Regions from separate parts of the Aquisalimonas sp. 2447 genome, predicted to be linked through region 1. Evidence: predicted binding sites of a transcription regulator. Region 1 holds the regulator's gene; each other region holds the start of a gene.
The links. The regulator sigma-54, encoded in region 1, starts transcription at its own class of promoters, with help from an activator protein. The targets are predictions, from matches to a motif close to TGGCANGNTNCNTGCTT.
Positions count from the first base shown of each region.

Region 1 (3,260 bases):
GGCCGACGGTGGCCGCATCCTGCTCGACGACAACGACATCACCGACCTGCCCATGCATGTGCGCGCCAGACGCGGCGTGGGGTATCTACCCCAGGAAGCATCCATTTTCCGCAAGCTCACGGTGATGGACAACCTGTTGGCGATCCTGGAGACGCGCCCGGAACTGGACCGCAAGCAGCGTCGCGAGCGCGCCCAGGAACTGCTCGAGGAGTTCAGTGTTGCCCACCTGCACGACCAGACCGGCATCAGTCTCTCCGGGGGTGAGCGCCGCCGGGTGGAAATCGCCCGCGCCCTTGCAGCCAACCCGCGCTTCATCCTGCTGGATGAACCCTTCGCCGGTGTCGACCCCATCTCGGTGCTGGATATCCAGGCCATCATCCGCCACCTGGCGGAGCGGGACATCGGCGTCCTGATTACCGATCACAACGTGCGTGAAACCCTGGGCATCTGTCAGCGCGCCTATATCCTCGCGCAGGGAGAAGTCATTGCCAGGGGCAGTTCCGAAGAGGTCCTTGCCAACCGCAAGGTGCGCGAAGTGTACCTGGGGGAGGAGTTCCGGCTGTAGACGCGACCCGGGTCCCGCTGAGACAACATGCCGTCACGCAAGTATCGCGCCAATGTTCTAACGCGGGCCTGAGTCGGTTACGATGGGAGACATGGATAACACCAGCATTCACCGAATCCGGTCCGAGCAGCTGCCCACGACGGCGGCGGGAGACCCGCGTTGTCGATGAAACAGTCGCTACAACTCAAGCTCGGACAGCAGCTCACCATGACCCCCCAACTGCAGCAGGCCATCAAGCTGCTGCAGCTCTCCACGCTTGAGCTACGCACGGAAATCCAGCAGGCGCTGGACTCCAACCTGATGCTGGAACCCGCCGACGATCTCGACGAGTCCGACGATGCCGAACTCGACAGCAGCGGCAACGCGGACGGCGAAGACAGCCAGAACAACGCCGAAGACGGCGGCGAGCGCACGGAGGCTGCCGAGAACCGGGAGCATGCGGAGTCCACAGAGGCTGCCGCAAGCGAGGCTACCGGCGCGGAGATAACCACCGACAGCGGCGAACCGGAGCTGAGCACGGAAAACCAGCAGAGCGATATCCCCGAAGACCTGCCGCTGGACTCCGACTGGAACGACATCTACGACGGCAGCACCTCGTACAGTGCCGCCGGCAGCGACGATGAACAGCGGGAAACCTGGGAAAACCGTACCGCCGGTGACGGTGGTGGCCTCCACGAGCACCTGTTGTGGCAGGCCCAGCTCTCCCATTTCAGTGATCGCGACATGGCCATTGCCGAGGCCATCATCGACGGCGTCCGCGACGACGGTTATCTCGGCGTCAGCATCGAGGACATCTGCGCCTCGGTGTCTTCGGACGAGCCGGTGGAGGCCGATGAAGTCGAGGCGGTGCGCCACCTGATCCAGCGCTTCGACCCGGTCGGCGTGGCCTCTTTGGACCCCCGCGAGGCGCTACTGGTCCAGCTGGACCAGTTTCCCGACGACACGCCCTGGCTGAACGAAGCACGGCTGCTCGTGGACCGCCACCTGGATCTGCTCGGCAGCCGTCAGGTCAGCCAGCTGACCCGCAAACTGAAGATCAGCGAGGGCGAGCTGGGCGAGGTGCTGGCCCTGGTTCGCTCGCTTGACCCGCGCCCCGGCTCGCAGATCAGTAGCGCACCGGCTGAGTACGTCATCCCCGACGTCTATGTGCGCAAGGAGCGTGGTGCCTGGCGGGTCGAGCTCAACCCCGAAGCCGCCCCCAAGATCCGGGTGAACAGCTACTACGCCGGGCTGGTGAAGCGCGGCGACCAGGGCAGCGACAACTCCACCATGCGCCAGCACCTGCAGGAGGCCCGCTGGTTCATCAAGAGTCTACAGAGCCGCAACGAGACCCTGCTCAAGGTCGCCACCTGCATCGTCAACCACCAGCAGGAGTTCCTGGAGCACGGCGAAGAGTCCATGAAACCTCTGGTGCTGCGGGAGGTGGCCGAAGAGGTGGAAATGCACGAATCCACCATCTCGCGCATCACCACCCAGAAGTACATGTACACCCCGCGGGGCACCTTCGAGTTCAAGTATTTCTTCTCCAGCCATGTGCACACCGTCGACGGTGACGAGTGCTCGGCGACCGCCATCCGTGCGCGCATTCGCCGCCTGATCGGCGACGAGGATCCGCGCAAGCCGCTCAGCGACAGCAAACTTGCGGAGATTCTCAAAAACGAGGGAATCGATGTGGCGCGACGGACCGTAGCCAAGTATCGTGAATCCATGTCCATTGCCTCGTCCAACGACAGGAAACGCATCGCCTGAGCTCCGGGATGCACGATATCCCGGCCCGAGCGGGCGCCATCAAGGAGGCCTTATGCAGATAGACGTCACCGGGCACCACATCGATCTCACCGACGCCCTGCGGGATTACGTGCAAGCGAAGATGGACAAACTGGAACGCCATTTCGACAATGTCGTGGATGTCCACGTCATCCTGACCGTGGAGAAGCTCGTCCAGAAGGCCGAGGCCACCATGAAGCTCAGTGGCGCCAAGCTGTACGCTGACGCCAGCGCCCAGGACATGTACGCTGCCATTGACGGTCTGGTGGAGAAGCTCGACCGCCAGGTGAAGAAGCACAAGGAAAAGGTCACCGATCACCGCCGCAACGAAGGGGCTCAGGCCAAGGCGGCGGGTGAAGGCGACGAGGACTGACACCCTGCGCCGGTGGCCTTTCCGGCCACCGGCGATAACGGACGCCGCAGCCATGACCCTGCGTGGAACAGCATGATCAAGATTGCCGACCTGATCACTCCGGACCGTGTCGCCTGTGACGTCGACGTCACCAGCAAGAAGCGCGGGCTTGAAGTCCTCAGTGACCTCGTTGCCGCCTCCGACCCCGCGCTGTCCGCTCAGACCATTTTCGACAAGCTCATCAACCGCGAGAAACTCGGCAGCACCGGTCTCGGGCACGGTGTTGCCCTGCCCCATGCGCGCATGGACGGCAACGAAGCGGCGGCAGCGGCATTCATCCGCACCGGCGATGCCATCGACTTCGACGCCTTCGATGGTGAACCGGTGGATCTCCTGTTCGCCCTTGTGGTGCCGGAGCACTTCACCGACGAACACCTGCAGATCCTGGCGCGGCTGGCGGAAATGTTCAGCGACGCGTCGTTCTGCAACCGGCTTCGGAATGCACCCGACGCCCAGGCCCTGTTCCAGTTGCTCACGGAGTGGGAGTCGGGCGCAGGACAGGCATGACCCGCACCG
Region 1 is NZ_CP050695.1:3,091,385-3,094,644, forward strand. Features, by position in the region: gene lptB (LPS export ABC transporter ATP-binding protein) at 1-565, shown strand, start outside; gene KU884_RS14635 (RNA polymerase factor sigma-54) at 731-2,314, shown strand; gene hpf (ribosome hibernation-promoting factor, HPF/YfiA family) at 2,367-2,705, shown strand; gene ptsN (PTS IIA-like nitrogen regulatory protein PtsN) at 2,778-3,251, shown strand; gene KU884_RS14650 (HPr kinase/phosphorylase) at 3,248-3,260, shown strand, end outside.

Region 2 (3,260 bases), 740 kb from region 1:
AATGGCCGTGTCGGCCACGGCACCCGCCATGGGGAGTCCTGCCAGGAGAAGCAGGAGCGGCGCCAGCCGGCGCATCCACGGGGTCGTGTACATGACAATATCTCCCTGGGGGCTGTGCGTGCGGACAGCCGACATCGGGGTTCCAGTAAGCGGGGCCCGAACATGAGGCCACGGGGGTGTGAACGGTAGGCCACGCACATCCCTGTGCGCGGTCACCACCGACACGGGGCGCTAGAACTGCAGGCCGTAGTTCGGCTCTTCGCAGTCCCCGCAGACCCAGGGATAACGCCAGTTGGCCTGCCGGTCCTCGTTGCCCTCGACGTACTCGCTCCAGGGCTCGGCGCGGACCACGTCGTCGGTCTCCCAGACGGGGAAGAACTGGCCGTCGGGCTCGATCTCACCGATGATCACCGGCTTGTGCAGATGGTGGTTCTCCTCGTCCATGCACACTTCGAAGCCGGACGGGGAGTCCACGCACTGACCGTAGACGGCCTGGCGAACCGCGTCCACGTCGGTGGTCCCGGCCTGCAGCACCGCCTGGGCCCACATGCGGATGCCCATATGGGTGGCTTCCATGGGGTCGTTGGTCACACGGTCGGAGCCACCGGAGAGATCGTTCTCTTCCACGTACTCGAACCAGCGCTCGGTGAAGCGCTCGTTCTCCGGCGTGTCGATGGACATGAAGTAGTTCCAGGCGGCGAGATGGCCGGCCAGCAGGTCGGTATCCATGCCCCGGAGCTCTTCTTCACCCACGGAGGTGGCAAGTACCGGCACGTCGATGGGGTCGATGCCCTGGTTGGCCAGCTCCTGGTAGAAGGCCACGTTGGCATCACCGTTGACGGTGTTGATCACCGCGGTGGGCCCACCGTCGGCAAAGCTACCGATGTCGTCGACAATGGTCTGGAAGTCGTCGTGACCGAAGGGCGTGTAGACCTCCTCGATGTCCTCGTCACCGATGCCGTGGGCATTCAGGTAGGCCCGCACGATGCGGTTGGTGGTGCGCGGGAAAACGTAGTCGGTGCCGATGAGATAGAAGCGCTCGGCACCGCCACCCTCTTCGCTCATGAGGTACTCCACCGCCGGCAGGGTCTGCTGGTTCGGTGCCGCACCGGTGTAGAAGATGTTGCGGGAGGATTCCTCGCCCTCGTACTGCACCGGGTAGAACATCAGGCCGTTGAGTTCCTCCAGCACCGGCAGCACCGCCTCGCGGGAAACGGAGGTCCAGGAGCCGAAAATGACGTCCACCTCTTCGCGCTCGATCATCTCCCGCGCCTGCTCGGCGTAGGTGGGCCAGTCGGAGCCCGGATCCATGACCACCGGTTCCAGCTCACGACCCAGAAGGCCGCCCTGCTCATTGATGTCCTCGATGGTCATGAGCGCCACGTCACGCAGTGACGTCTCGCTGATGGCCATGGTGCCGGACAGGGAATGCAGAATGCCCACCTTGATGGGGTCGTCCGCCTGGGCGTTGCCCGCGGCCACCAGGCCGAGAGCCATCGCGCCGCCAGCGACGGTGCGATAGAGCGCGTTGTTTGATTGTGTCGAATGCATGGTTGCCTCCGTCGTCCTGTTGGCCGGGCCGGTCTGCACCGGGCCGGGGCAGTGACTTGCTGGTGCCTGACGGTGTTCGCCGGGCACTGACAGGGAGGGAGCAAGCGCCATGCCAGGGGGTTTTGGCTTTACTTATCAATTAGTTACATTGATACCGCCGTGAGAACGCACCAAACAAGGGCGTCTTCATGCACTCGTGGCGGGCAATTGCACCCGCGTGGTGCGGAAACCGGATGAATCAAGTTGGTGCGCGCTGCCCAAAGCGAGAGACCTGCAGGTGTCGCATGTGTAGGGCGGACCTGAAGGTCCGCCGTTTCCGGGTTGCCGACCACGGGGCCCGCCATGGCCCGCAATGGCGGACCTGAAGGTCCGCCCTACGTACAGTACTACGGCTGATTCGGGCGGGATTGTCGTGCAGACGCTAGGCGCTCTCGCGGTTGCGCAGCATGCCTTCGCGGACGATGAAATCCACCACCTCGTCCAGACCCTGACCGGACTTGAGATTGGTGAACAGGAACGGCTTGTCGCCGCGCATGCGGCGGCTGTCGCGGTCCATGACCTCCAGGGAGGCGCCCACGCCCTCGGCCAGATCGATCTTGTTGATCACCAACAGGTCCGAGCGGGTCACGCCCGGGCCGCCCTTGCGTGGGATCTTGTCACCGGCACAGACATCGATGACGTAGATAGTGAGGTCCGACAGCTCGGGACTGAAGGTGGCGGAGAGATTGTCGCCGCCGCTCTCCACGAACACCACGTCCAGCCCCGGGAAACGGGCGTTGAGATCCGCCACGGCGGAGAGGTTCATGGAGGCGTCCTCGCGGATAGCGGTGTGGGGACACCCGCCGGTTTCCACGCCAACGATGCGCTCGGCTTCCAGGGCACCATGACGGGTCAGGAATTCCGCGTCCTCGCGGGTGTAGATGTCATTGGTGACCACGGCGATGTTGTAGTGGTCGCGCATGGAGTGGCACAGGGATTCCAGCAGCGCGGTCTTGCCGGAGCCCACGGGCCCGCCGATGCCGACGCGCAGTGCCTGTTCGGTGGTAGACATGGTGTGTTCCTCCTGATGGTGTCAGTGAACCGCAGCGGCACGATACGAGCCGCGGGAGCTGTAGGGTGGACCTTCAGGTCCACCGAGTTGGCCGCGATGGGCCGCGGCGGCTTGCCTGTCTGAGGAAGGTGGACCTGAAGGTTCACCCTACGCGACCGTCGCGACTCACGTCGCTCCCACAGGAATCCGCAATCAACTGCGGAAAAGCCGGGAATACTGGGTCTCGTGCAGGCTGCTGGCGATGGCGACGCCCGGGGCCGTGCCGCCGATGGCGTCATCGTCCAATTGCAGGCCTGCGGCCGCGGCGGCGCCGATGGGTTCGGCCAGATCCAGCAGTAGCCGCTGCCCGGCGGTCTGCCCCAGGGGCACCAGCTTGATCGCTGCGGCCACCTGATTCTCGCACCAGGCCCACAGGTAGGCCTCAACCCCCTCCTCCAGCGGGATCTCCCAACGCACCAGGGCCAGGGCGTAGACCACCGCCCAGCTGGTCTCCGACGCACGCGTCCAGGGCTCAGCCTCGGGGATGTCCAGCTCGTTCAGTAGTCTTGCCAGGGCGCGCCCCAGGTGCTGGTCTTCGCCCACCAGCTCCGATGTCTCGCGGCTGGCCCGCAGCCATTGACCATAATGCACCACGCCGGTGCAGTCATCCCGACACCAG
Region 2 is NZ_CP050695.1:3,832,420-3,835,679, forward strand. Features, by position in the region: gene urtB (urea ABC transporter permease subunit UrtB) at 1-93, opposite strand, end outside; gene urtA (urea ABC transporter substrate-binding protein) at 232-1,551, opposite strand; gene ureG (urease accessory protein UreG) at 1,973-2,602, opposite strand; gene KU884_RS18195 (urease accessory protein UreF) at 2,795-3,260, opposite strand, start outside.
Region 2: a site for sigma-54 is predicted at 1,650-1,666, ahead of urtA (urea ABC transporter substrate-binding protein). Genes of this name have one in related genera too.

Region 3 (3,260 bases), 1.5 Mb from region 1:
TGGTGATGTCGTGGCTGACCACGTGCTCGTCCGGAATGAAGCTGTCGCGGAAATGGCAGGCGTAGGTGCCGCTGCCTTCCAGCGCGATGAACTCGGCGCACTGCTGCAGGGCAAACCCCGGCTGGTTACAGAAGGTGACACCCATGATCTTCCGGTCACTGCCTTCCACGCCGAAGATTGCGGCGAATGCGTGCTCCTGGCCGAGATTGGAAACCCAGGGCAGCGTGCCATTGGCGACATAGCCACCCTCCACCCGGCGGACCCGGATTTTCAGCGACTCGATGTCGTGCAGATGCTTCACGCCGTTGGACAGACCGGTACCACCCAGCTGCCGGCCAGCGGCCACACCAGGCAGCAGGCGGTCACGTACCGCGGCGTCGTCGGCATTCTCCAGGTACCAGGCCAGGGCATCCTGGCACCAGACGCAGAACCCTGTGGACATGCACTCCCTGGAGACGGCCTCCATGGCGTGTATGGCAGCGGCGAAATCCTGCTGTCCGTCACCATGCCGACAGGCAACATGCTGTCGGTATGCCCCGGTGCTCCCGAGGTCGTGCATGAACGCGGCAGGATAGACACCCTGTCGATCAATCGCCGCGGTCTGCGGCGCCAGATCGCTGTAGACCAGGGATTCGACCTGGGTCTCCAGGGTGGGCTCAGGCGCTTTCGATATGGCATCGGCTAAGGCGGACATGGTGAACTCCTGTTCGGCAACGATGGAGGGGCCCGGCGGGACGGTCCGCCGGGCCGGTCTCTCAGGCCAGCGTCATCTCGGTGGGTACCGGGTTGCGCATGGTATTGGCCACCGGCGACCATTTGTCCGCCCAGGCGACCAGGTCCTCGAGCTCTTCCCGGGAGCAGTCCGCCTCGATATCGAACTTGGCCCGGATCGCCGTGAATCCCAGACGTTTCTCGCTGGTGTCCCCGACACCCCAGACACTGCTGATATTGATGTCCCCTTCCAGATCCGCCTCCAGCTTGTAGACGGTAATGCCGCGGTAGGTGGCATTGGCGTGAATCCCCACGAGCATGCAAGAGGCCAGGGCGGCCAGCGCGGCCTCCGACGGGTTCGGCGCATTGTCTTCGCCCAGCAGCGTCGGTGGCTCGTCGATCAGGTGCCCATCCAGATCGCGGCAGTACGTCATCATGCGGAAGATGCCTTCGCACTCGGTGTGGGACTTGAGGGTGTTCACCTTGGTGGGATCCATCTTCGCCTTCGCACCCAGAGCCTTGAGGCCCTCCAGATCAATGGGGCGCAAGGGCTGCTTGGACTGCTCTGCCGTGTCGCTCATCACTTCCTCCTGCATTTCTGCGTGATTGATGTCGCCACGGACTTTGCATCAGGCGTGCCATTCCGCCCCCGCACTGCGGAAAAACGCGTTTTATTCATCCGAATCAGTAGCCTGGGAATGCCTGGCCACCCTCCATCGGTCTCTGTTTCTGCGCCGGACCACCATGGAACAAACCGGACAATGTCGACATTGTCCGGTTTGTTCGCGGCCGTAAGCCCGCTTCCCGACAGCCGGGGATCGCGGCGCGAGGGCGCTTTTGCCGCAGCGCGTCATCGCTGGCATTGCCTTTGCTAGGAGCAGGGGGAGCAACCGTGACTCCCGCCACTGCGAGGACGTGAACAATGAAGAGCCTGGGTGATCCCTACAGTCCCCATTCCGATCTCCGCCACAACGCGGACTGTTCCTGCGAGAGCTGCAACTCCAACAGCGGGTCAGCAACCACCGGGAAACAACCGAAAGATCGCGAAGCCATCATCGACCGCGCCGTGGAAAACACGCTGGTGCGCGCACTCTTCGGGGGCAATGACATCAGTCGACGCCGCTTCATGGCCGCTGTGGGCCGTGGCACCGCGGCCGCTGCGGTGGCTTCCGCGTTCCCGCTGGGTGCGCTGAAGTCCGCGTTGGCCGATGAAGGCGGACAGCTGGAGCAGACCCGGATGTCCATCCCGTTTCTGCCCATCACCTGTGCCACCCCCATCATCATGGCGGACCCCATGGGCTTCTATGAACGCTACGGGCTGGATGTGAATCTCGAGCGGGTTGCCGGCTGGCCGGTGGTCCGGGATCGCATGGACGCCGGCGAGTTCAACGCCGCCCACATGCTGGCGCCGATGCCCCTGTCCATTCGCATGGGGGTAGGAGCCTCCCGGCTACCCGTCACCATGCCGGCCATCGAGAACATCAACGGCAACGCCATCACCCTGGCAAACAAGCACAAGGACAAGATGGACCCGAAGGACTGGAAGGGCTTTACCTTTGCCATTCCCTTCGACTACTCCATGCACAACTTCCTGCTTCGCTACCTGCTCGCAGAGAATGGGCTGGACCCGGATCGCGACGTGAATCTCCGGATCATGCCGCCGCCGGAAATGGTCGCCAACCTGCAGGCCGAGAACATTGACGGCTACATTGTTGCCGAGCCGTTCAACCAGCGCGCCGTCTGGGAAGGCGCCGGGTTCATCCACACCCAGACCAAGGACATCTGGAGTGGCCACCCCTGTTGCGCCTTCGTGGTGCGCGAGGACTGGGTGGACGCACACCCGAACACGTTCGGCGCCCTGTTCCGGGCCATCGTGGATGCAACTCAATACAGTTCCGCCGCCGAGAACCGCAAGGAAATCGCCGAGGCAATCGCCCCGCGCAGGTATCTCAATCAGCCGGTGGAGGTACTGGATCAGGTGCTGGTGGGCCGCTATGCCGACGGTCTGGGAGAGGTCAAGGACATGCCCGACCGCATCGACTTCGATCCCTTCCCGTGGCAGTCCATGGCAGTGTGGATGCTGACCCAGATGAAACGCTGGGGTTACATTGACGGCGACGTGAACTACCACCAGATCGCCGAGGAGGTCTTCCAGGCCACCGAGTGCCGCAAGGTCATGCAGGACCTGGGATACAACGCGCCGGAGGAGAACTACCGGATTCACGATATCATGGGCAAGGAGTTCGACCCGGCCGACCCGGAGGGTTACCTGGAGAGCTTCGACATGCGCGCTTGACGGTGGGGCAGCCCCGGGCGCCCCGCCGCGACCGACGCCGCCCGGGCTCATGAACCACACTGGCACTCGATGACAGGCGATAACGAACTACCCAACGAGTCCATGGTTCTGCTGGAAGCGGTCCAGGTTCTGGGCCGCTCCCTGGAACCGGAGTCCACCATTCCCGCTGTCCTGCGCCTGCTGTCTCAACTGGTCGGCCTCAACCGCGGGCGCGTCGTCCTCCCCGAAGAGGGCGGTGGTTTGCGTATTCATT
Region 3 is NZ_CP050695.1:1,627,225-1,630,484, reverse strand. Features, by position in the region: gene KU884_RS07635 (acyl-CoA dehydrogenase family protein) at 1-694, opposite strand, end outside; gene KU884_RS07630 (OsmC family protein) at 756-1,292, opposite strand; gene KU884_RS07625 (CmpA/NrtA family ABC transporter substrate-binding protein) at 1,634-3,007, shown strand; gene KU884_RS07620 (sigma 54-interacting transcriptional regulator) at 3,077-3,260, shown strand, end outside.
Region 3: a site for sigma-54 is predicted at 1,569-1,585, ahead of KU884_RS07625 (CmpA/NrtA family ABC transporter substrate-binding protein). Genes of this name have one in related genera too.